2 linked regions of the Funiculus sociatus GB2-C1 genome follow. The protein of the gene in region 2 binds, or shares a complex with, the protein of the main gene of each other region. Links are inferred from orthologs where the notes say so. Each region holds a gene or a part of one and is shown on either strand. Other genes may lie near its edges.

Region 1 (8,038 bases), on a different replicon or contig from region 2:
TTAAAATATAACGAAAGCTATATTGTAAAATTAGGTGCATTTACGCAAACACTTTTTCGTTTAATAGCTGAAAATGAACAAAAGTAGGTAAGTTCCCGCTCAGGAAAAGCAATGCAACTTAGAGTAACCGTATTTTTCGCGTTAACTTTTGAATCCAGTAAATAGGTAAATATTTATGACTACAGTTCTGGTTGTGGAAGATAGTATCACGCAAAGGCAGATGATCTCTAGCCTGCTTAAAGACAGTGGGTTGAGTGTTACTGTGGCTTGTGATGGCGTCGAAGCGCTAGAGCAAATTGCCAGAAATTGTCCCGATTTAGTAGTTCTGGACATTGTTCTGCCTCGCATGAACGGTTACGAAGTTTGCCGTAAGATTAAATCTGACTCTAAAACCCATGATCTAGCTGTAGTAATGTGTTCAACTAAAAGAGAGGAATTTGATCGCTACTGGGGGATGAAGCAAGGCGCAGATGCTTATATTGCTAAGCCCTTTGAAGCGCACGAGTTAATCGGAACGGTTAAACAACTGCTGCGAGAAACAACTGCTGCAAGGCGAGGCTAGGGAACCTCTCTCTAACCCTCTCCTAAGAGGAGAGGGAAAACGAAAGGAAGATTTTTTTACGGGAGGGGGGCTTTAGCTTCTTTCCCCTGTCCCATCTCTTCTTTGAGGAGAGATGGGACAGGGATTGGGAGATTAGCTTTTGCTTTAACCGAAAAGTATTGCCTTATAGAGACGCGATCGCACCCTGTTAAACATAATCTCCTCCACGAAGTTCCATCCCCATTCGGGCTTCAAGTGAGGGCGCTTATGAGGGGTAATGATAACTATTGAGTCGGAAATCAAACTCAACTGGTAGGCGACTACTGGTAAACGTGACTCACTCAACAAATGCAAAGCAAAGCTGCAAACAATCAAACTATAATGTCGGTCATGGAGGACTCCAGAAGCAATGTCCTCAAAGGTATAGGGTTCAGCTTCTTGGAGAGTGCGTTTCAAATAAGCATTGTAGGTGTATGGATCGATGCCATCAATGTTAGTGCAGCCTAAATTTTGCAGTGTCAAAGTAACTTCACCGCTGCCACAAGCTAAATCTAATACCTTCTGTAAATCTAGCTGCCATTTATTAACTGATAGCTGTAAAACCTCTTGAACTGCCGCCTCTTGAGGATTTCTATACTCATCACCAAATTGCTCGTAGAAACCTTTGACGCTATATTCTTCGTATCCTTTTCTAATAGATTGTTTCTCATTGCTCATTGCTCATTGCTAATTACAAAATCCCCCACTCCCAATTCCCAATTCCCAATTCCCAATCCCCAATCCCCAATCCCCAATTCCCTAGTCTCCAGTCCCCAGTCCCCTATTTCCCAATACAAAATCTGCTAAAAATTCGGTCAAGAACCGATTCTGTTACTTCCTCTCCGGTGATTTCTCCTAATGCTTGAATGGCACCCCGTAAGTCAATTGTCCAGAAGTCGAGAGGCAGTTGATCGGCAATTGTTGCTTTCACTTGCTGTAAAGATATTTTAGCTTTTGTTAAAGCTGCGGCTTGTCGCTGATTAATCGCTAAATCCAAATCAGCTACTTTGAGGTTTCCAGTGTGTACGGCATCTAAAATGGCTTTTTCCAAAGCATCAATGCCTTGGTTGTGGGCGGCTGATGTGTATATGATGCGGTTAATATTGTCAGGATATTGCAAAGAATCGATAAATTGCGTCTCTACAAGATCGGTTTTATTTATAACTAAAATTAACGGGCGATGTTGTACCTGTTCGTAGATTTCTTGCTCAGCTTGCGTCCAACCAAGTTGAGCATCAATGGTGAGCAACACTAGATCAGCTGCTTGGGCAGAAGCAAGACTTCGCTCAACGCCAATCTTCTCCACCCGATCAACGGTATCCCGAATTCCCGCAGTATCCAGCACTTGCACTGGTATCCCACCCACAACTAGCTGAGATTCTACAACATCGCGGGTGGTGCCAGGGAGGTCGGTGACAATAGCGCGATCGCTCTTACTCCAGGCATTCAGCAAACTCGATTTTCCCACGTTTGGTCGCCCGACAATCGCCACTTTCAAACCAGCGCGTAACAGTTCCCCTTTGTCAGCTGTTGCCAAAATTTTCGTTGTCTCTGCCAAAATTTTCTCAATTTGTGCTGTAATGTGCTTCTCATCCAGCGGTGGCAAATCTTCCTCAAAGTCAATCCTCGCCTCAATTTCTGCCAGAATGTCTAAGCAGGTAGCACGCACAGAGCGAATCGGCTTTTGCAACTTCCCCTGTAAACCAGCTAAAGCAGATTGTGCAGCTTGAGGCGATTTAGCTCCCACCAAATCGGAAATACTCTCCGCCTGAGTCAAATCCAAACGCCCATTCAAAAACGCCCGCAGCGTAAATTCTCCTGGTTGCGCTAATCTCGCCCCCGCCTCCAGACACAGTTGCAATACCTGCTGCACGGGCATAATTCCGCCGTGACAGTGGAACTCTACCACGTCCTCGCGGGTGTAAGAGCGAGGGGCTTGCATAATCAGCAACAACGCTTCATCTACAACTTGTTGCGTTTGGGGATGGCGGATGTAACCGTAGAGGATGCGGTGCGATTCCCATTGCTGTCGTCCTGGTGCGAAAAAGAGCGTATGAGCGATCGCTACCGCCTTTTCACCAGATACCCGCACAATACCGACACTACCCTGTTGCGGAACAACAGCGGTAGCGATCGCGGCGATTGTTTCCCCCTGCACAAACATCTGTGACATCTTGCCTTGAAATCAGGTCTATTCCTATTCTGCTGTAATACAGTAATTTGTAGGGAATGGTTGTAGCTTGCTTGGGCGTAGCGCTACGATAGCGAAACCCAACAACTCACGCTTGTTTACTTGTTGTTGAGTTTCGCTATCGTTCGGAACCAACCTACGTTATTGGATTTTTGCCAATGCACTTAATTTCTCCCCAAGTTGCAGCTTATCAAAAAGTCGTTAAGCCTTACGAGGGTTTATTGGTAGGTGTCATTGGATTAGCTACCCTCGACACTACCATACACTTAATCCCAGGATTTCCTCAGTCGAATTTAATAGAACTCCCAATCAGTTTATCACTAGCGATCGCAGCTAGTTGGTTAGCTTCACGGCTGTTCAAGCAGATTTTTGATATTTATCTTTTAGATGCTGCCATCAACAGCGGGCATAAGGTCAACAGCGAAATACTTCTTCTAGTTAAACTACTAGCGAACTTAAGCATAATCTTTTTTACCATAATCATATTTTCTGAAACTCATAAAATCAATATTTTTGGTTTAGTAGCTTCTTTAGGAATTGGCGGATTAGCAGTTGCTTTTGCTGCCCAAAAAACCTTAGAACAAATATTGGGCGGTATTGTCATTTATTTAGATCGTCCCTTTGTGGTCGATGATTACATTGGCTTACCCGATGGCATCTTTGGCAGAGTTGAGTCAATTGGCTTGCGTTCTACTAAAATTCGCACCTCTGGCAAAGGAACATTGATAATAGTACCCAATAGTTCGCTGACTCAAGTTAATATTGAAAACTTTACCGGAGCCAAAAAAGTAATGGCTCTTGTATACTTAAACTTTCATCGGACAATCGAAAAAGAAGAACAAGCCTTAATTCGGCAAGTTATTCTGAATAGTACCAGCGATATTTTTGGGATAGACTCCCGGAACACAGATGTCAATTTTAGAGAATTGAATAGTGCAAATGACGTAAAAACGCAAGCTCAGATTGCTTTCTTTATTCTGGGTTCTAGCGATGTATCAATGGGACTGCGGCGGCAACTATTCGATATTGCAACTGAAAATATTACAGAAAAATTAAAATATTACGATATTGCCTTCGACATTGAAGACCCAACAATTTATGTGGATTCACCCATTACTATCTAATCTTAATTTTGCCGATATCAGTAAACAGGTTTTTCAGATCGATATTTCCAAGCCAGTCATCTTCTTGCTGTTTGTTCTCTTATCTCTGGTGCTGGGAAGATATACTCCTGGCATTGCCAAATTAATCCTGCGTCGCTTTTCACCTCAGCGAGTAACAATTATTTATGACAATCTAATTGAGCCAATAAAAAATCAGTTTAAAATAGCTGGAACGTTAATTCTTATTTCTTTCTCTCTAACATGGGTGGAAGAATATAAATTTTTATACCAGTTAATCAAGCCTTTTTTAGATTTAGCTGTAATTCTTAGCGTTGCCTGGTTATTATCGCGCCTATTTCGGCAATTTATCCGAGTTTATGGAGTTGATTTACTCGGCAAGTTTGCGCGGGATTTTGATGAACTGATTCTAGTAATTGAGGCTATAGTAAATGTTGTAATTGGCTTCATTTCTATTTTAGCTTTTGCCCAAAGCCAGCAATTTAATTTGATTGGCTTGATGACAAGTTTGGGGATTGGCGGGTTAGCGGTAGCTTTTGCTGCCCAAAAAACCTTGGAACAGCTTTTGGGTACAATTGTGTTGTATTTAGATCGCCCTTTTGTCCCTGGAGATTATATTCGTTTACCTTCGGTTGGCAACGTACCCGGAGGGTTATTTGGTAGGGTAGAGTCGATTGGTTTGCGTTCCACCAAGATTCGCACTGCGGCTAAAAGTACCTTATATATCGTGCCAAATTCCACATTAGCAAATCTGGAAATAGAGAACGTGACAATGGGTAAAAAAGTGATGGTTTTGCTAAACCTTGACTTTTTCCGATTGTTGGAAGATAGCGAAAAGGCACTGGTAGAGCAAGTCATCAGTGAAAGTACAAATTCTGTGTTTGGGATCGATCCAGGTAGTACAAATATTACGTTAGCAAGTAATTCTGAAAAGCAAACAACTAGAGCAAGAGTAACGTTCTTTATCCTGGGTTCAAGTGAAAATTCAATTCAACTGCGGAAGCATTTACTAGAATTAGCAAATGAGAAAATTTCTAAGGAACTAATAACGTATGGAATAGATTTTAAAATGCAGGAACCCACAATTTATGTGGAATCTCCAGTAACTATTTAATTTTGGAGTCCCAAAAACTTCTGCGCCGGGAGCAAAATCCCAACTTGGATGACTAGGGTGAGCAATGCCCACCCATTAGCCAGTGTTACGGCGATTTAATACGGGCTGTGGGTAACTAAAACATAACGAACAAAAGAAACATTTCACTCGCTATGGCTCCTTCAGTCAAGCGCTGATAGCTGTCCTCTCTATTGAGTGGCTTTTAGGAACCTCAAATCGAATTTTAGTAGCCCAGCTTTTAAAATCGGGTGCTAGCCGCATCACCTTTAAGAGTATTTCGTCGCTCACCCACAACACTAGAGGAAAAGTAAATCGTTTGCGGAACTCATTCCGGACGTGGTTCGTCGCACTTAGTAATTCATGGATATCCACCACGGAGTCTAAACCATAGACCATTAAAGCTTGTGGCTGCTGGTGATCCTCAATTGTTGCCTCTATAGTTGTATAAAGCGTCCTTACCGAGGGATACAAAACGATTTCTTGAATTTCTACTTCTGAGATTTCTCGCAGCCGTTCCATAACTTGCTCCTGCAACTCTGGATTGTTACAGGAAACCAATATTAAAGAAAAGTCTCCCTGAGAGAGGGCGATCGCCTTCACGAGTTTGGTGAGCGATTGTTTGTTGTAACAGATAACATTTTCCGAGTCGTATAGGTCTGTCATAGGGAACACCAAGTCGAGTTTCAATACCATTTTTCTATCAAAGGGTTTTGCTTTACTTCCTTACATCGGGTGATTTTTTGGTAAGTCGGTAATTTCACCGCGATTTCGGCAGTGACAGCTATCTTACTTTCGGGTGATCTCGCTCACTTAAGGCAGCGATGACAGTAAGCTAACATGGAATCGCCTCTCCTTTTTGAATGTTGTCATCTATACCAATAATTTAACCGGGATACTCCACGTCCAATAAACCCTGATAGCTACTACACGTCGGCACTTTGCTTTTCCCGACGAAAAAAAAAATTTTATGAAACCTTAACAAAATTGCTGGGGAATTACGTAATTCACTGGTCAAGGCGGCGACAGCTACCCTACCACAACGCGCTACGTCTTTGGACTGAGGGAAGGCTATGCCTAAGGTTGACGTACCACCACAAAATCACTCCCACCTCTCCAGAACATAGGGCAACGCACAGAAGCTAGCTGCGGCTTGTCGTTTAGGGACAAGCCAGAGCTTATTTCTGAAATCTTGCTAAAATTTGCCGAAATCTGGGTGTCGTTGCACTGTATCATTCAGAGTCTTGATGAGAACGCGGTGTCTGGAAAGCATTTCTGGCAAGACTAGGTTATGCCAAAACCACCCCCTCCCAATTCTTCCAAGGTTGGTGTACTTGCCGAGAAAGCAACTTATACCGAGATATCCAAGTCATTCCCGAAGAGGGAGTTACACTTTCGTTAATTCTTGCATATCCATATTTAGATAGATGTTGAAATACTCTATGAAAAGCCGTTTTACGAGCCTAGCAGACGGGTTGGTTTTGTTTAGCCGCGCTTTTGGTCATCAGGCTTGGTTAATCTTCCTGGTTGCCTTTAGCTTTAGTGTGGTGCTAATGATACATCCCGCATTTGCACAGGCGAAATTTTCTGATGTGCAAGGATGGACGCAACCGTGTATAGAACAGCTGGCACAAAAGCAGATTATCAGTGGATACCCGGATGGCAGCTTTAAGCCGAGTGCGCCTGTGACAAGGGCTGAGTTTGCGGCGATGGTTGGCAAGGCTTTCCCCAATACAGCTGATGTTAGAAATGCGGTGCCATTTGCTGATGTTCCCGCGAACTATTGGGCTAAAGATGCGATCGCCAAAGCTTATAAAACTGGGTTTCTCTCCGGTTATCCTGGTGGGGCGTTCAAGCCGAGTGAAAAAATCCCGCGATCGCAAGCTTTAGTTTCTCTCTCCTCTGGCTTGAAATATTCGCCCTCCTCACCTGTGGCTAACACATTGAATGGGGCATTTAGCGATGCTGCAACCATTCCTGATTATGCAAAAAGCGCGATCGCAGCTGCTACAGAAAAACAACTCGTTGTCAACTACCCAGATGTCAAGCGGCTTAATTCCAACCAACCAGCTACCCGTGCAGATGTGGCAGCTTTCTTGTGTCAGGCGGCGGGAACGGCTGGATTAGTGCCTTCTCAATACATTGCCAAAGTTGGAACACCCCCAATAGCGCTGTCAAAAGAGATCCGGGGCGTGTGGCTGACTAATATAGACAGCGATGTGCTATTTGAAAAAACGCGACTCGCCAACGCTATCCAACGCCTCGACGAGTTGAACTTTAACACCCTGTATCCTACAGTTTGGAACTGGGGTTATACACTTTATCCGAGTACAGTGGCGCAAAAAGAGATTGGGCGATCGCTCGATCCAGAACCCCGACTCCAAGGGCGAGACATCCTCAAAGAAATTGTAGACCAAGGACATCAAAAAGGCATGGCAGTCATTCCCTGGTTTGAATTTGGCTTCATGGCGCCTGCTGACTCCGAACTTGTCAAACGCCACCCAGATTGGATTCTCAAACGCCGCGACGGTTCCCAAATTTGGAAAGAAGGACAGCACAATCGAGTTTGGTTGAATCCTTTTCGCCCAGAAGTGCAGCAATTTATCCAAGATTTAGTTGTTGAAATTGTTACCAAATACGACGTTGACGGCATTCAATTTGACGACCATTTCGGCTTTCCTGCTGAGTTTGGATATGATCCCTTTACTGTCGAACTTTACAAAAAAGAAAACGGCGGCAAATCTCCCCCTGCGAATGCTCAAGATCCAGCCTGGATCAAGTGGCGGGCTAACAAAATTACCGCCTATCTAAAGCAGGTATTTCAAGCCGTCAAAGACCGCAAAAAAAACGTCTTGGTTTCCGTCTCTCCCAACCCTCAAGAGTTCTCCTACAATTTCTTTTTAGCAGACTGGCAAACCTGGGAACGACAGGGGTTAATTGAGGAACTGATTATCCAAGTTTATCGAGATGACCTCGGTCGTTTTCTTGAAGAATTAGAGCGTCCAGAAGTCAAAGCAGCCAAGCGTCACATTCCC
Region 2 (17,219 bases):
TTGAACAACACCCGCATTTCTGTATAGTCACCACTGGACGGAGAACGCTTATTTAAACGCTCCCACATAGTACGAGCGTTGTCCATCTGCCACTGCGAGTAAAGTAGCACGTTGCCGCTTAAATCCCAAAGATTTGCACCCGGATCGAGATCCAAGATATCTTCATCGGTAGCATAAGCATATTCCGGTTTCGACGATTGTCCGGCAATTTGGTCTAGAAACCGTCTCTCGGCTATAGAACTTATTGCCCCACTGGGTTTATAGCCATACTCAATTGCCCATTCATCGTAAGGCCCAATATTAGCCGGGTAATAGTCGCCTTGCTTGGTGCCTTGGGGGGCAAGGTTTACCGGAACGTAGTCCATCACGGAACTAACCATTCCTCTAGTGCGGGTAATTTCTGTATTGTTTAATTCCTCCGGCCCATTTAAAGTGCTGCCGTGGAAGTTGTGCCGCAACCCTAGAGTATGTCCGACTTCGTGGGCAATGAGGTGACGCAAATATTGATTCACGTATTCTTTCATCTCGTTGCTTGTGGGCGAGACATTGTGGAAAAGGGATAATGCGATCGCTCCCATCGCTGTCTGCATTGTAGATTCCATCCCATAGCAGATATCCTGGTCTTGCAGAAGTTGCAAGAATTTGGAATTGCGACTTGTGTCTCGCCTGCCCAAATTACTTCCCTCTCCCTGTACAGGAGAGGCGTTGGAGGTGAGGTTACATATATTTCCTTGTCCGAACAACCCCATTTCCTGCGACTGCGTAGGTTCTATTAAATTGCGATATCTTTGCTTAATAGAGCGCAACATATTAGCATCCACAATAATATCTGCATCTAAGATTTCCCCAGTCAGGGGGTTAACCCGTGATGGGCCTCTGGCAGAAAATCCATCCAAAGAATTAATCCAGCGAATCGTGTTGTAACGCACATCACCCGGACTCCAGGTGGCATTATCAGGCATCTGCCGCACTTCAATCGCATCCTTAAATCCTGCTTTCTCAAAAGCTTTGTTCCACATTAGAATGCCTTCGCGGACAGCATCGCGGTATTCCAACGGCACAGTGTTCTCAATCCAGAAAACAATCGGTTTCTTGGGTGGGGCCAGGGGTGCTTTTGGGTCTTGCTTTTCCAGATGCCAGCGATGGATATAACGAACAAAAGGCTCTCTAAAATTGTCGTTAGAAAAGTCTTTGTAAGCTGTGATAAAGTAGCCAATTCTGTCGTCAGCTAAACGGGGAATATAGCCGTTATTTTCTGGTAGCTGGGACAAACTGTAATGTACTTTGATGCTGAGCGCACGGCTATCAGGTAGGGTGTCTAAATTGGGCGGTAGATCCTGGCCATTTGCAGACGAGAAGCCGTAAATTGAGGAAACTTCTATATTTAGGGGGAAGGCTTTCACGGTGTCGAAAGACGACTTGCTGCTGTCGAGTCGGTAGGGACTGCCCAAAAATTCCTTTAAAATTGGGGTCAATCCAGGCAAATCTGCAAGTAGTAAGTCACTCAGATCGATGAGTAGAGTTTTGCGTTGCGGGTGGGTGCTTTTGATGTCTAGGGAGTAGAGGACGGAATCGCTAAATGCTCGATCTAGCGATCGCTCTTGCGGATCGCCGGGAGTGGTGCGAAAATTCACATTGCGAATAACAAACTGTAAATTATTGTTTACGTGGCGAAAGTAGAATAAAAAATCATTCAGCGGTAGTCCGCTGTAAATCCCTCGTTCACCGATACCGGATTCCATCGTCACAGTTCCAAGGAAGTTTTTATTTAGCTGTTCCGGCTTTATTTCTAGATAAACTTTTCCTTTTTCCTTGTTGCGGTAAAGGGTGAACATCCCCTCTAACTTCTCGGTATCTTTTACGATTTCATCGAACCCCGATGAAGCTGGCTTTTTGGGGTCTTTGGGTTTTGACCCTGTCTGACTAGCCTCTGGCTTGTTGATATCTTTAAGAAGTCGCAACTGCTTGTTGGTATCTTTAACTATCCATAAGTAGGGTTGCTGTTCTGGCTGTTCTTGGCTATCCTTGATTACCCATACGTAGGAATTGGGAATCAAGTCAGAAGGCTGAGTCTTGGGGACGCGATCGCCTAACGAAACCTCCATAGGTAACGGCTGCGCGGCTAGCTGTGGCTCAGCAAACAATAATCCTTGTAGAGCAAATATAAATATTGGCAATCTTCTCATTTTCTCGGTCATCTAATTACGGCTATTAATTTACACAATCTTCAAACTCTTTTTCCGCATACTTACTTTAGCTTTACATTAAATATATTATTCTGGCATTAGTATGATTACTTAAATATTTCCCTCTGGTGTTACTAGCTATATAGCAATCCTAAATGATTCGTGAAGGCGAGATCCCCGACTTCTTTAAGAAGTCGGGGATCTGAACCCCAGACATCTCACAACTCAAATAGGATGGCTATATTGCATTAGCAATTTCCGCACCAGTCCTTTTCCATTGACACAATTTAATTTTGATAATAAAACTTACATCTGCTCTTGAAACTGTTCATCCGAACCGATGACAGTCTTGTGCTTATACCGCTGTTTTTCAAGGCTGCGCGTGCAAGCTTAGACTGCTTGTAATACCTCAATATCTGAAATTAAAAAAGAGAATTATGCTATTAAACCGCAGCATTGTCAAACAATTATTGCTGTTCTTTACACCATTAGTAACTAGCTTAAGCGTCGCCGCCTCGCCTAGTTTAGCTGCTACTCTTGCCTTTTCCAGCGGGACGTTAGTCATTAATAACTACAGCCAAAATCCTGACGTTGCTAAGACTTCCACTGATACTAATACTTGAGTAAATGCAAAACATGGTTCAGTGGATGCTTTTGCTGATGCTGAAGCAATTTTTTCGGACGAGCCACTTTTCTCATTTAATACATCTCTAAGCGAATTTTCCGGAACAGGTAGAATATACAGAGGTAATGCTAAAAGTCAGGTGGGAATTGTCGAGGAATTTTTGATAAGAAAGAATTAATTTTTTTCTTTTAATTTTATCGCTTATTTAATTTTATTAACCTCAACTGATACTTCTCCCAGTGAGGTTACACGTGCTGATAGAAAAATATCTTTTTCCTTGTTCTATATCACAAACCGTAAGCAGCCTGTCCTCTTAGATTCTTTTAGCATATTGGCTGGTTTAAGAAATCTATCAGATAAGTTTTTTAGTACCGAAAAAAAAACATACGTCAGCTTTGATTTAGAAGATAAGGTTCTGGATAATAGTTTAGAAGGAGAAAAACTTGTTAGTGGTTCTGTTGTGGGTAATTATTCGCGTAATTTCGCTAACAAAACCCGTTTAAAGTTAATAGGAAACCAGCTAAATTATGCCGAAGTTAAAGCTCCTGAACCTTCCGGCAATCTAGCTTTAAGCTGCGTCGGGTTGCTAAGTATGGTGGGAATTAGGTCAAAACGGAGAAAGCAAGTTTCCGAAAGAGATGCTTTGCGATCGCAGGCTAATTAAACTCACGCAACTCACAACCTGTCAAGGTTTCAGCGGTTATAATTCCTTTTTAGTGTTTTAATTATCATTTTCTAAAAAAATGATAACCATTGCCTATGGAGGGAACAGCAGGGAAGACATCATTTTGGCGGTTCATGGAGCCTGGTAAGAAAGATTAGGATGAAGCTCCCCATTGTCCTTGAATGATGCAAAATATCAGTTTAAATAGAGATAGAAATTTCGATACAGCGTTGGGTTACAAGCATGAGAGTGTGGCTGGTTAGTTTTGTGGTGCTGTTTGGCTTGGCAGAAATGTACCAGTGGGCAAAACAGTTTACGCTGCCGTTACCCGTGTATATTTTGGGTGGGGCATTTTTAGCGATCGCATCCAACTTGGACAAACGCGGTCTCCTTCCGTTCCAGCAGACAGAGGACCCTACACTGGCTGCAATTAAAAACGAAACACCGCCAGTGGTATCTCCAGTCAATAGCCAATCTCAGCCAAATTCTACGACGCGATCGCGTCAATCAGTTTCTTTCAAAATTGAGAAGACAGCGAGAGATGCCATAAAAAGCAGCCGCCAGTCAACAAAGTGATAACTTCTGATTAGTATAATTTTAAAATTTACAGCGTTCCTGAGTACAACAATAAAAAGCAGCCACCATTCAATAAAGCGGTGATAACTGCACTGATAATCACCCCTTTCATCAATCCCCATCGTTGTTGCCGTTTCAGCCAAAAAACAAGTGGAATTACATACAAAGTTTGAAATAAGCCAATGTAAAAGACTGAAATAAACGCAATTGGTTGAAAAAAATATAAATCGCCAAATCTTCCCGCTATGTATGCAATTAATGCCACTATAGCAATTACTGTAATATGTATTACCAATAGTAGTAAGAAACCTAAAACTATCTGTAAACCTTCATTTCTTGGTCGCATTTGCTTTTATTTAAAATAGTGTTTGTTTCTGTTTCAAAAATGTTAATACTCGCTTCTAGAGTTAGGTACTTGATACATTCAGGCTAAACGGTTATTAACTAAGTGATGCCCAGCGCTACCCTCGCGGTAAAACATATTAAAAGTATCAAATGGAATAATCCTACCATCAGGATGCACAATGTGAATGCAGGAACGCTTCACAGAACGGACATCGAAGTTAAAGGAGTCGAGAAATTGTACAATCATTACCCGAAATATATTTTCGTAGGTAATACTTTCTGGAACAGGTAACATCGGTAAACAACACAGCAATTGTTTTAAAGATGTTGCCGAAGATGCGGGTGAATGGCTAGTGGAAAATAAATCAAAAATATTACGCTTCAGCTCATCATTCTGCTCGTAAAGAACAGAATTGGGCATCATTTTCACAAAGGTATTTGGCTCAAAAAGCCCAGTTAAGGGTATCACTTTGCCCTTAACTTTTAGCGCATAAGCCATCGCTAAACAGTCTGGATGACAAGGAACTGGGAGAATATCTTCTGGTTTGAAATAGGGACTCTGCTGTAAAATTGAGCGGCGGACTTCTGTAAGAGTGTAGCGATCGCGTTCATGCTCAAATCCTTCCAAACGTCCTGCTGCTTGGATTGGTTGAAAGGTGACACCCCGGACGCATTTCTGCTGCAAGGCGTATTCAATAATTTTGCCGATTTCGCCGTCATTTAGCCCTTTTTTGAGGGTAACGACCAGCGTTGTTGAGATGTTAAACTCATTGAGGTGAGCGATCGCATTCTGACGAACTTCTCGCAAATCTGCCCCGCGCAACTCCTCCAACGCCGCAGCCTCAAAGCTATCAAATTGCAGATAAACTTCAATTCCAGGCATATATTGGCTTAAGCGCTCGCAAAAATTTCGGTCTTTAGCAATTCTGACACCATTGGTATTAATCATTAAGTGTCGAATTGGCTTACTTTTGGCAATATCCAGAATTTTAAAAAACTCTGGATGAATCGTTGGTTCACCTCCGCTAATTTGGACAATTTGAGGTTCTCCCTCATTCGCCACTACCGCATCTAACATCATTTCAATTTGCTCTAAACTGCGGTGGCGACGATATTGATTAGAATTTTGAAAAATCTCTTCTGTACCTGAATCGGCATAACAAATTGGACAGGAAAGATTGCATCTGTCCGTCACTTCTACTAAAGTCAAACAACTATGCTGTTCGTGATCTGGGCAAAGTCCGCAGTCATAAGGACAGCCATATTTTATTGGGGTATTAAATTTGAGCGGCATATCCCCAGGCTTGATAAATTCCAGGGATTGTTTGTAATATTCAATATCATCGGCAATTAAAACTTCTTGATGTCCGTGAGTTGGACAGTGTTTAACCAAATAAACACAATCGTCTCGAAAGATAATCTTTGCTTCGACTTTGACGAGACATTTAGAGCAAACGCTGTTAGTCAAGGCATAGAAAAGATAGTTTCGAGTAGGCATATAATATAATTTAAAGAGTTTTTTCTGGTTCTTAGGGTGGATGGGGAGAGAACTTGGAAGAAAATGTTTAACCTACCAAGTATTCGCAGTCCGATTAAAATGGAACATTTGGGGAATACTACGGTGATAATATAACAGTCCCAGCAAACAAGCAATCTGAATAGCACTTAGCCCGAAGATGGGATGAAAATCTGGCTTAAGGAAATCAATTAGCAGGCGAAAGCTTAGATATGCCACCATATAGAACTTAAATAAATCGCCTTCTTGCCGATGGTAGCGGCTGCGGATTTTTAAAAATATAATTAAAATAAACAAAAATATAATTTCATAAATTTGAGTGGGATGTCGAAGAATGCGATCGCCAAAATCGACCCCCCAAGGTAAATTAGTGGCAATGCCATAAGTGCGATCGCTTAATCCTGTCAAAAAACAACCAATACGTCCTACCGCTGTTCCCACAATCAACGGATAAACAAAAACATCCCCTGTTGAGCGATTTACACCGATAATTTTTTTGGTTATTTCCACACCAATCAGTCCGCCCAAAAGCGCTCCTACAACAGTTTTGCCCTGAAGTAAAAGTAAAAATAATTGTTGCCAATTTGAAAAAAGTAAATCAATATGCTGTAGTAAAACCAGCAGCTTCGCACCAACTAGCGCCCCCACTAAGCCACCGACAATTACCGAACTGCGTTGCGTGGGTGCGATAGAATCTTTTCGAGAATTTTTGATTAATAAACGGAAAGCGATCGCATAAGCCAAAGACTCAAACAAAATATGAGGATGAATCCTCACCGACCCCAGCCACAAATAAACCGGAAAAGTCATAATTTTTGGCTAATGGCTAATGACTAATGGCTAATTGTTACAAGCCATTACCTATTTCCAATATTTCGCTTTAGCTGATCTAGCTCATCGTCCATTTCCCAACGCTTAAATTTATCGTCTAATAAGTCTGGCCCACTTTTGATATTGCCCTTGTAACTTTGACTCCAGCCAGTCGTTGCTGAGCGCTGCTGAGTTTGAGTATTCGCACGCGCCGCCTCAGCTTGGACTGCTTTAGTGTGAACTTCCTGTCGGCGCTGCTGGATCTGACGCTGTAGCTGCTTCGCTTGCTCTTTGCGCTGTTTCAGCCCTTGCATCTGTCCCCAAAGCTGATTTCCTTGACGTAGCAAAGCGGCTTCTCGCTCTTGAGCAGGCTCGGCTAAATCAAGCCTGTTAGCCGCTTTTGCCTTTTCAATCCGAATATGCCAGCGCTGGACTTCTTGTGCAGTTGAGAGAATTTCATCCTGTAATTTCTGTTCTTGCAGATTCAGGTCTGCGATCAGCCTTAGGGCATCTTCTTCTTGTTCCCGCAGCTGTTCCTCTAGCGCCTGTAACTCTAGATGGGGATTATTTCGCAAAAATTCTTCTAATCGGGTTTCCAGAAATCGGTTGAAATCGTCAAATAGACCCACTGCAAAAACTCCCACGCTTCTCAGTTAAAAAGGCAATCATGTAAAAGGCTCTCATGCAAAAAAGAATTATGCACTTTTTCTTTTGCAATTAGCTATTAGCCATTAGCAATATACTAATTCAAAACTTCTGCCCTACATAAATTGAGCGAACTTCTCCATTGCGTCGGATGATGGCTTCCTGATTGTCTACGGAGACCAAAGTCCAGCCACTGGAGCCAATATTTTCCCCCACTTGGAGACGCTTGGTAACGCCATTGATACTAAATAGGGCAGCCGAGCGATTGCCCAATTCCAGAACTCCTACAAGCGTGTGTATAGCCTCTGCTACTGATGTAGGCGCGGTGGCGGCTGAGAGTTCCGGTAGTGCTGAGGGCGGCGGTGGTGGCGGAAGTTGAGGTTGAGGTATTGTGGCAGCCACCGGAGGTTTAGGGGCAGGCGCAGGACGCATCGGGGGCGCAGACTTGGCTGGCGCTGCCAAACGCATTGGCGGCGGTGTCAAACGCATTGGCGATGTCAGGCTGACTGGCGGCACCAGACGGGCTTGAGGTTTAGGGCGGGCTGGCGGTGCCGGACGGACTGACGGTACAGGAAGGATTTGCGGCACCGGACGGATTGGACGGCTTGGCAGTGCCGGAGCGAGCTGGGGACGTCCTAGGGGCGCAATACTTTGTAACCCTAAGCCTGTCCCTGATGTACCCAGATGGTTTGAGGGGGATGGATAGATGGGGATATAGACTCTTTCCATAACCGAGGATCGGTTAGCTCCTCCAGCATTGCCAGGGACATCAGAAACCGACGGCAGATTATTTGTCGGTGGCACGTTAGCCCTTGTCGCATTTTGTTTGTTGGCTTCTGCCTTGCGCTCGATTGATTCGAGCGATCGCTCCATATAGTTAACAAATTGCTCATCTACCTTAGGCTGAGCCTCTTGGGTTACTTGTGCAGCCGGTATTTCACGCGAAAATAGCCACTTGAGTCTATCCTGAGAAGCCGCCCATAGCAGCACAGTCACCAAGACCGATGCCAAGGCAAATCCGAACAGCAATTTATCAAAAGATTGACTCTTACCACTCTTTTCGCTCTCTTCGGGTTCAACATCCTCCACCCTGACATCAATCGCGACAGGCATTTGCACAATACTACGCGGTGTGTTGTCTTGCTGCCGTGGTGGTAGGAGATCGTGAGGCGGTACCCACGTTGGGGGCAGAGTTGCTTGCGGAACTTTTACAGGCTGTAACGAGACATATTCTGTGGACGGCTGTTCTGGAGGCGATACGCTTCCGCCCTCCAGCACCCGGTCGATGTCTGCAAACAAATCGTCCATTAAATGATCGGCATAGGCTTCAACCGACCAGGGTTTGATAGAACTGGAATTGGCTAATGCCTCTGATTCCCTCTGGTTATTGCTGACATCCTGAGACATGGATTGCTGCTCACTTTCGTGCCTAGACTGAATTAACGATAAGCCTTAAAGCAATTAATAGCGCTTACGTTGGTGAAAAATTTCTTTATTTGGGAGATCCTACCCTAAGGCAGTCAGTTGTAGATGTTCCCTGACTCACCAGTTTCGCCCAAGGCTAACTTAGAAAGTTTATACCAATTTTTGATTGGGTGACTAGAAATTGGCGAATTAAGTCATTAGTTATTGGTTATGGAAACGTTCCCAGGTTGGGTAGGGATTCTCGGTAGAATAAATTCCTGTACCAAGAATCCCTACCGCAACGGGCGACCTCAAATGGGTACATTTCAAGGGACTACTGTCCCCTAGCCAAACTCATTTGTCTTGAACGCAGTTCCAGATATATCAGCAAAGCGTTGATATCAGCGGGGTTTACGCCGCCAATTCGCGCCGCTTGACCAATAGTTAGGGGTTTCACCTGCGAGAGCTTTTCGCGAGACTCTTTCGAGAGAGTTTCAATTGCCGCATAATCTAGATCCGGCGGCAACTGGCGGTTAGCGTGACGGCTTACTTGGTCAATTTGGTACTGCTGACGCTGGAGATAGCCAGAGTATTTGATATCAATTTCTGCGCCTTCTCTTTCGGGTTGGTCTAGACTGGGGTTTCCGAGTCCGTAGCGATCTAAGTCAACATAGTGGAAACCTGGACGGCGCAGCAACTCAGCTAGGGTAATTGAGCCTTTGATGGTTTGTCCGGCGTTGGATGCGATCGCAATCCCAATCTCCTCATGTTCCTTCACCCGCGTCGAGTGTAACCGTTCCTTCTCCGCCACAATATTTGCTTGCTTGTCTTGGAACAACGAGAATCGACGATCATCAATTAAGCCAATTTCCCTTCCCAACGGTGTGAGACGCTGATCCGCATTATCCGAGCGCAGTAATAATCTATACTCAGAGCGCGAAGTTAGCACTCGATAAGGTTCCCGCAAATCTTTGGTACACAAGTCATCAACCAACGTACCGATGTAACTTTGTTCGCGGGGGAAAACTATCATTTCCTGATGCTGCACATACCGTGACGCATTAATTCCCGCCACAATTCCCTGAGCAGCAGCTTCTTCATAACCTGTTGTTCCGTTGATTTGCCCAGCCGAGAACAATCCCTCAATCTTCTTTGTCATTAGTGTGGGATAACACTGAGTCGCGGGTAAATAATCATACTCCACAGCATAGGCTGGACGCAGCATCACGCAATTTTCCAAACCGGGGAGACTTCGCAACATTTGTAACTGCAAATTTTCCGGCAAACCCGTAGAAAACCCTTGGATATACAGTTCTGGAATATCCCGCCCTTCCGGTTCAATAAAAATCTGGTGGCTTTCCTTATCGGCAAAGCGGACAATCTTATCTTCAATACTCGGACAATAACGCGGCCCCTTGGCATCCACCCAGCCGCCGTATACTGGCGACAAGTGCAGATTTTCGCGAATTATCCGATGAGTTTCAGGTGTCGTCCGGGTAAGATAACAAGGCATTTGCTCCCGTTCCACCCAAACTGCCGGGTCAAAGCTGAACCACCGCACCTCCTCATCACCAGGCTGGGGTTCCAGATTAGTATAATCTAGCGATCGCTTATCAACCCGTGCCGGGGTTCCCGTCTTCAGTCGCCCAGTTTCAAAACCCAATTTATTCAACGTTTCCGTCAACCCAACGGCGGCAAATTCCCCCGCCCGTCCCGCTGACATCGACTTATTACCAACCCAAATTTTACCGCCCAAAAACGTTCCAGTTGTCAGCACCACCGCCTTACACTGGAACCCAACGCCAAAGTAAGTTTCGACACCAATAACTTCATCATTGGCACCAAGCACCAAATCTGTGACCATACTTTCGCGAATTGTCAAGTTTTCCTGGTTCTCGACAATCCCCTTCATCACAGCCGCATATTCCCGCTTATCGGTCTGCGCCCGCAATGCCCAAACCGCAGGGCCTCTGGAGTTGTTCAGCACCCGCTTTTGTAAGTAGGTGCGGTCTGCCATTTTGCCAATTTCCCCGCCCAGCGCATCGACTTCATGAGTTAGCTGTGACTTAGCGGGCCCTCCCACGGCTGGGTTACAAGGTTGCCAAGCAATTTTGTCTAGGTTGAGTGTCAGCAGCAGCGTCCGACAGCCGAGGCGTGCTGTAGCAAGCGCAGCTTCGCATCCGGCGTGTCCGGCACCAACAACAATTACATCAAAAGCATCTTGAAATTCAACAGTCGAATTGATGGCCATTCCTCAACCTAAGCAGTAATTACTTATATTCAATCCTAGCGAAGTTATAGTCTTGGTTGCATGGCATTTCAGCAACCCATTCCCAAACAGGTCGGAACGTAGAAGTTTTCTGGCACGACTCGATGATTTACGATATCGGGTTATCAGCTTAACCATACTATTTTTGCAAATTGCGTTTAAAAATGAACTGTTCGCCATGACCTCTGGACAGTATATCTGCTGTAAGTTTTAACAGACAAATTTAACCCTCACTGGAGCAGTAAAATGAAGTTTGTTTTAGCTTCTAACATTTTAGAACACCCCGGATTTCCAGATTTTATCAGTGCTGCCATCGCTGCTTATCCTGATATCAATTTTTTGGTGGCTGGCGACTTATTAAATATTTTTCCCGAACCAGGCGAAAATTTAGAAGGCTCTATTTTTTACCAGTTGTACGGTGATTTAATATTTGAAGGAATGGATAACTTGGTAAACAGCCATTTTCGTGATATTCATAATTCTCTATTTATTGAACCCTTAAGAAATATGTTTTTATTAACAGGTAATCGGTTTCCGGAAGCAAAAAATATAGCTTGGCAACGATACAAAAAACTTTTTGCCAACTTAGAGGCATCACTTGAGAATAGCCACCTATACTTCATTCCTGGCAATATGGATTACCCATCTCTCAGCGGAGATTTGACAATCAATTCGCCCCGGCTTCACCAAATTGATAATGACGTTTTTGAAAAAGACGGCATTCGTATAGGTGGAATAGGCGGTGTTCCTAACACTGTTCATCCCTTCAAGGGGGTTGTTGAAATTTCACCTTACGAAATGGCTGAATCCGAATACGAGAAAAGACTTAATCAACTTTGGGGAGTAGATATTTTAATTACTCACGTTTCCCCGGAAGAATTTCCTGTACTAAGAAATTTTTTAATAGAAAGCCCCTTGCAACTGCTGATTTGCCGCGCCCCATTCAACTTTCGACACAAGAGCGATTATCGAGGCAAACTTGAATTTCAGGCTATTGGTGATAAATATGTTATTAAGGTTCGTCCATTCGATTACCCTGAAAACAAGGCATATGTAATTGATATTGTGCCTGGAAAAATTACTCCTCTATTGCTTGAGGTTTTCAGTTGGCGAGCTTCTATGTCTGGAGTTTAATTGAATGGAAATACTGCCAGTGAGTGGCTGCTCCCCTTAATATATTGCCTAGTCGCCCAACGCCAACTTGCTAGACAATTCTTTTAAAGAAAATGCTCTAAGTTAACTCTTGTATGCTTTCCCCAACCGAAGCCAAGCTGAAAAGCGATCGCTATCTCAAAACCTTCAGTGCAACTATAGCGACAGGCAATAAATTATAAGTAAAACTTATCGTATTTTCGGGTTAGCAGGGTGATCGCGATCGCTGCTAGGTGCCAAAAGTGGTATTTCATGGTAATTTCAATCTCTAGATGGGTTCAAGGCGATCGCTTCAATGCTTAGCTTTCACCTCGTCAAAGCTATAAGTTATATCATGCCAGACACCAAAATAAAGCGGAATGGTATAAATAACGATAAATAACAAGTTTCTTTCAAGAGAAGGCCTATATAAAGAAAAAAGAAAATTTGTGAAGTATTTTTTCCTTTCTGATGGATGGACTGTAGGTAGGGTGTGGGAGTTCGGCGGCTTGTGGAACGAAAATTCCTGGCGACGAAAACCCGAAATTCAGCAAACGAACCTTTGCATCTTCGAGCAAGGGGAAAAACTATGGCTGTACCGGGTGGAAGAAGCTGTTCTCATGGTCGAAGTCAGACCCCTAGATGATGCCTCGTCTGACTCAGCCAGTAAGAATATTGGTCAAGTTGTGTTAAAACGCCTCATCAGCGCCGAGGATGCCATTGAGCGATTGAACACAGCATTGACTCCGCAGTAATTTAGTTGCAAAGACGTTCAGGGAGAAGCACCGCACCCGAAAAAGTACAATAAACAGCGAGATTCTAACTGCCAACCTGCTTGCATTGGATTCTAACAATAGTTACACTTCTTTAAATGGTAATTAACCTCGGTCTTCCGGGCTAGGGATGGCGTGAACCTGATATGAGAATACAAACTGTTGAATCATATCTGCCGAGGTAAAACGTAAATTACGCAGAACTCTCAGGTTCTTTTGAAAAGCGACATCGCTCTTCGAGAGCGCCAAGAGTAGCCCAGATAAACTTTCATTTTCAGCAAAAGCTGGCGCTGCTGTCCCAACATCTTGCTGAAGAGTTTCTTTGCAAGGCTTGTGGCAAAAAAAGGCGAAATCCAGCACATTAAAAAAGAAGCGTCGTAGACACTTAATCTATCTGAGGAGGAGCGTAGTCAATGGGACTACCCTGGTACCGAGTACATACAGTTGTTCTGAATGATCCAGGACGATTGATTGCAGTACACCTAATGCACACTGCCCTCGTGGCAGGCTGGGCTGGTTCGATGGCTTTGTACGAACTAGCAATTTTTGACCCCAGCGACCCCATACTTAACCCCATGTGGCGGCAGGGTATGTTTGTGATGCCCTTCATGGCTCGCCTGGGTGTAACCCAATCCTGGGGTGGTTGGAGCATCACTGGTGGCCCAGCAAACAACCCTGGTTTCTGGTCATTTGAAGGCGTTGCTGCCGCTCATATCGTTCTTTCCGGTCTGCTGTTCCTAGCTGCCTGCTGGCACTGGGTTTACTGGGATTTGGAACTCTTTAGAGATCCGCGCACTGGCGAACCAGCTCTTGACTTGCCAAAAATGTTTGGCATTCACCTGTTCTTGTCTGGTCTTCTCTGCTTTGGTTTCGGTGCATTCCACCTTTCGGGGCTATTTGGCCCTGGTATGTGGGTTTCTGACCCCTACGGTTTAACTGGCAGCGTCCAACCTGTGGCACCGGAATGGGGGCCTGCTGGGTTTAACCCGTTCAACGCTGGCGGCGTGGTCGCGCACCATATCGCGGCGGGTGTTGTTGGCATCATCGCTGGTTTGTTCCACCTAAGTGTTCGACCACCAGAGCGACTTTACAAAGCGCTACGAATGGGGAACATTGAAACCGTACTTTCAAGCAGTATTGCCGCCGTATTTTTTGCCGCCTTCGTGGTGGCGGGTACGATGTGGTACGGCAGTGCCACTACTCCGATTGAACTATTTGGCCCTACCCGCTATCAGTGGGACAGCGGTTATTTCCAGCAGGAAATTGACCGTCGGATTCAAGAATCTGTGGCTGAAGGGAATAGTGCTACTGAAGCTTGGTCAGAAATTCCTGAGAAGCTGGCTTTCTACGATTATGTGGGTAACAGCCCCGCTAAGGGTGGCTTGTTCCGCACAGGTCAAATGAATAAGGGAGATGGCATAGCTCAAGCTTGGCTAGGTCATCCGCTATTCAAAGATTCAGAAGGTAGGGAATTGACAGTGCGTCGTTTGCCCAACTTCTTTGAAACATTCCCAGTGATTTTGACCGATAAAGACGGTGTGCTTCGCGCCGATATTCCGTTCCGTCGGGCAGAATCGAAAAATAGCTTTGAGCAAGTTGGTGTAACTGCTACCTTCTACGGTGGCGCTTTGGCAGGGAAAACTTTTGATGACCCAGCCAAAGTTAAGCAGTTTGCTCGGAAAGCTCAATTGGGTGAGCCGTTTGAATTTGACCGCGAAACCCTGAATTCTGACGGTGTGTTCCGCACCAGTCCTCGTGGCTGGTTCACCTTCGGACACGCTGTATTTGCTCTGTTGTTCTTCTTCGGTCACTTGTGGCATGGTTCTCGGACTCTGTTCCGCGACGTGTTTGCCGGGGTCGAGGCAGATTTGGAAGAGCAGGTCGAGTGGGGTCTGTTCCAGAAACTGGGTGACAAGAGTACCCGTAAGAAGGAAGTAGTCTAGTAAGGTAAAAGGAAAAAGGCAAAAATAAAGATTCTTTTTATTTTTGCCTTTTTCCTTTTTACTTTTGACTTAGTTGGTAGACTGGTAGTAAAGCTGATAATCAGGAAATTGTGACATGGAAGCTGCTGCTTATATCTTGGTTTTAGCCCTGGCATTGGGTACGCTATTCTTTGCGATCGCATTTCGCGAACCGCCTCGGATTCAAAAGTAAGCGATCGCGTTTGATGAGTGCGATCGTCACAACTTAATATAATTTGGGAGATCCACTGAGCCGCAATTGTCCCAACCGTCGTATTTCACGACAGTTGAAGACAAACAACGGCTCAGTTTCTCCCATTTTAGGTATTTTAACTCTTTCAAATCCAAGTTTATTGCTTCCTCACGCTCATCTACCCAGCCAGCGAGGACTCTTAAAAATGCAATGTCCTTTATGTCAGCACACCGATAGCCGCGTCCTTGAGTCGCGTTCCACAGAAGCTGGACAAAGTATCCGGCGACGGCGCGAGTGTTTGAAGTGCAATCATCGTTTCACCACTTACGAACGCATTGAATTTGTTCCGATTACCGTCATTAAGCGGGGAGGTCAACGGGACTCTTTTGACCGTTCCAAGTTAGTGCGGGGAATTGTTCGCGCTTGCGAAAAAACGGGTATTCCTCAAGGACAGCTAGAAGTTTTGGTCGATGAGATTGAAGCTGAATTACAACAACGCATCATCAGAGAAGTCACCAGTCAAGAAATTGGTGAATTGGTTCTCCAGCGTCTGCAAACTCTCAGCGAAGTCGCCTATGTCCGCTTTGCATCTGTCTATCGGAAATTTCAAGGTATCCGCGATTTTGTAGATACTTTGAATCACCTCGAAAGTTACAGCAGTCGCCAGTCAGAAGCCTCTGAAGTCACAAATACTGCCGCAAATAATCAACTTTCCTTACTTGAGTTTGATGAAACCGAAAACCAAGCTTCTTTGGTGATTGGTCATTAGTAATTGCCTAATAGCTTTTGAATACTTCGTGACTGACCATTGACAAAAATGCTATGGTATGAGTTAGATATGCGGTAGTTACAGCCGAACATTTTTGAACTCAAATTTATCTAGCTTGAGTCCGGGCGACATTGTAATTGGTAAAGTCATCAGTTTGGAGCCGGGAGGCGCTTTAATTGACATTGGCGCTCCAACAGCTATTTTTCTCCCAATTCGGGAAATGTCAATTAATGAAATTGACTCTCCAGAAGAAGTCTTGCAGGTAAATGAAGCCCGCGAATTCTTGATTATAAATAACTACGATATAGAGGGGAATTTGATGCTTTCCCTCTCCCTTCGACAGCTAGAGAAAAAGCTGGCTTGGGAACGAGTGCGTCAAATGCAAGCCGAAAACGCCACGGTGTACGCGAGAGTTATTGAAGCTCAGCGATACAGCATATTGGTAGAGATTGAAGGGTTGTGCGGCACAATTTACAATTATTACCTTTGTAGCCGTAAACTCAACGAACAGTTAATTGGAGAAGAACTGTTTATAAAGATTTTGAAGGTGGATGAACACCTTAACCGTCTGCTTGTCAGCTATAGTGGAGCCTTGGCTCTTGACGAGCAGATAAAGCATCTGAAAGTAGGTCAAGTAGTTGTCGGTACGGTTGCTATAGTTAAGCCTTTTGGTGCATGGATTGATATTGGGGACATTTGCGGTCTGCTACGTATTCCTGAAATTTCCCATGCTCATTTAGATACGCCTCATAGTGTTTTCAAGGTCAATGACGAAGTGAAGGCAATGATTCTTGATGTGGATACTGAAAGGAGTTTGATATCACTCTCAACAAAAGCACTGGAACCAGAACCAGGGGATATGCTGAAAAATCCTCAGAAAGTCTATGAAAAGGCTGAGGAAATGGCGGCAAAGTACCAAATTAGTTATTAGACTTCTTACAAAAGCCCTGAACTAAAATTTGGGGCTTCGTAGCTAAAGTCATCGTCACGATTCCTGGCTAAATGTTTATTTCAAGAGCCATGAATGCAAGAAGTCTATTAGTCATGTGTGTTGGGTTTCCTATCTCAACCCAACGGGAGCAGATTCAAGGTTATTAGTCATTCGGCTGATAATTAATCAATAATAACGTTAGAAGGAGTCCATTTTGGGTTATAATGGTCTGTCTGGACACTCACTCGTATCTAAAAATCTCATACAATAAGGTTGGCGAGAGAGCAATGTAGGTGTAAACAGCACGAGGCTTTCCGTGCGCGTACATCCGCAGGAGGCACAGTTAATACGGAGATAACTACCAGGAAACATTCGCATGGTCAATCAGAAAACAACCGCTACAGCAGATATTGGCTTTTCT

The links.
Region 1: the proteins of mnmG (region 2) and mnmE are in contact, whole or in part, in a solved structure (PDB 9HIP), measured with the Escherichia coli proteins. The link is inferred for Funiculus sociatus GB2-C1 from one-to-one orthologs.

The regions. Positions count from the first base shown.
Region 1 is NZ_JAMPKJ010000031.1:63,075-71,112, reverse strand. The notes cover bases 558-3,357. They hold mnmE (tRNA uridine-5-carboxymethylaminomethyl(34) synthesis GTPase MnmE), read right to left. Parts: upstream 2,754-3,357; coding sequence 1,362-2,753; downstream 558-1,361. Other genes in these bases: NDI42_RS15840 (mechanosensitive ion channel family protein), read left to right, coding at 2,930-3,357; NDI42_RS15850 (class I SAM-dependent methyltransferase), read right to left, coding at 707-1,258; NDI42_RS15855 (response regulator transcription factor), read left to right, coding at 558-562. Outside these bases: more of NDI42_RS15855, read left to right, coding at 176-557; more of NDI42_RS15840, read left to right, coding at 3,358-3,895; NDI42_RS15835 (mechanosensitive ion channel family protein), read left to right, coding at 3,870-5,006; NDI42_RS15830 (hypothetical protein), read right to left, coding at 5,172-5,699; NDI42_RS15825 (glycoside hydrolase family 10-like protein), read left to right, coding at 6,446-8,038. UniProt on the Escherichia coli protein: Exhibits a very high intrinsic GTPase hydrolysis rate. Involved in the addition of a carboxymethylaminomethyl (cmnm) group at the wobble position (U34) of certain tRNAs, forming tRNA-cmnm(5)s(2)U34.
Region 2 is NZ_JAMPKJ010000046.1:10,018-27,236, reverse strand. What follows is about bases 8,565-11,494. They hold mnmG (tRNA uridine-5-carboxymethylaminomethyl(34) synthesis enzyme MnmG), read right to left. Parts: upstream 11,023-11,494; coding sequence 9,106-11,022; downstream 8,565-9,105. Other genes in these bases: NDI42_RS19545 (hypothetical protein), read left to right, coding at 11,287-11,494; NDI42_RS19555 (hypothetical protein), read right to left, coding at 8,565-8,774. In the rest of the region: NDI42_RS19595 (zinc-dependent metalloprotease), read right to left, coding at 1-2,186; NDI42_RS19590 (hypothetical protein), read left to right, coding at 2,624-2,809; NDI42_RS19585 (hypothetical protein), read left to right, coding at 3,089-3,475; NDI42_RS19580 (hypothetical protein), read left to right, coding at 3,719-4,051; NDI42_RS19575 (hypothetical protein), read right to left, coding at 4,080-4,397; NDI42_RS19570 (radical SAM protein), read right to left, coding at 4,476-5,894; NDI42_RS19565 (prolipoprotein diacylglyceryl transferase), read right to left, coding at 5,967-6,722; NDI42_RS19560 (TIGR04376 family protein), read right to left, coding at 6,770-7,351; more of NDI42_RS19555, read right to left, coding at 7,470-8,564; more of NDI42_RS19545, read left to right, coding at 11,495-12,174; NDI42_RS19540 (hypothetical protein), read left to right, coding at 12,621-12,926; NDI42_RS19535 (hypothetical protein), read right to left, coding at 13,050-13,304; psbB (photosystem II chlorophyll-binding protein CP47), read left to right, coding at 13,358-14,887; NDI42_RS19525 (photosystem II reaction center protein T), read left to right, coding at 15,003-15,098; transcriptional regulator NrdR, read left to right, coding at 15,304-15,867; NDI42_RS19515 (S1 RNA-binding domain-containing protein), read left to right, coding at 15,962-16,798; NDI42_RS19510 (30S ribosomal protein S1), read left to right, coding at 17,175-17,219. UniProt on the Escherichia coli protein: NAD-binding protein involved in the addition of a carboxymethylaminomethyl (cmnm) group at the wobble position (U34) of certain tRNAs, forming tRNA-cmnm(5)s(2)U34.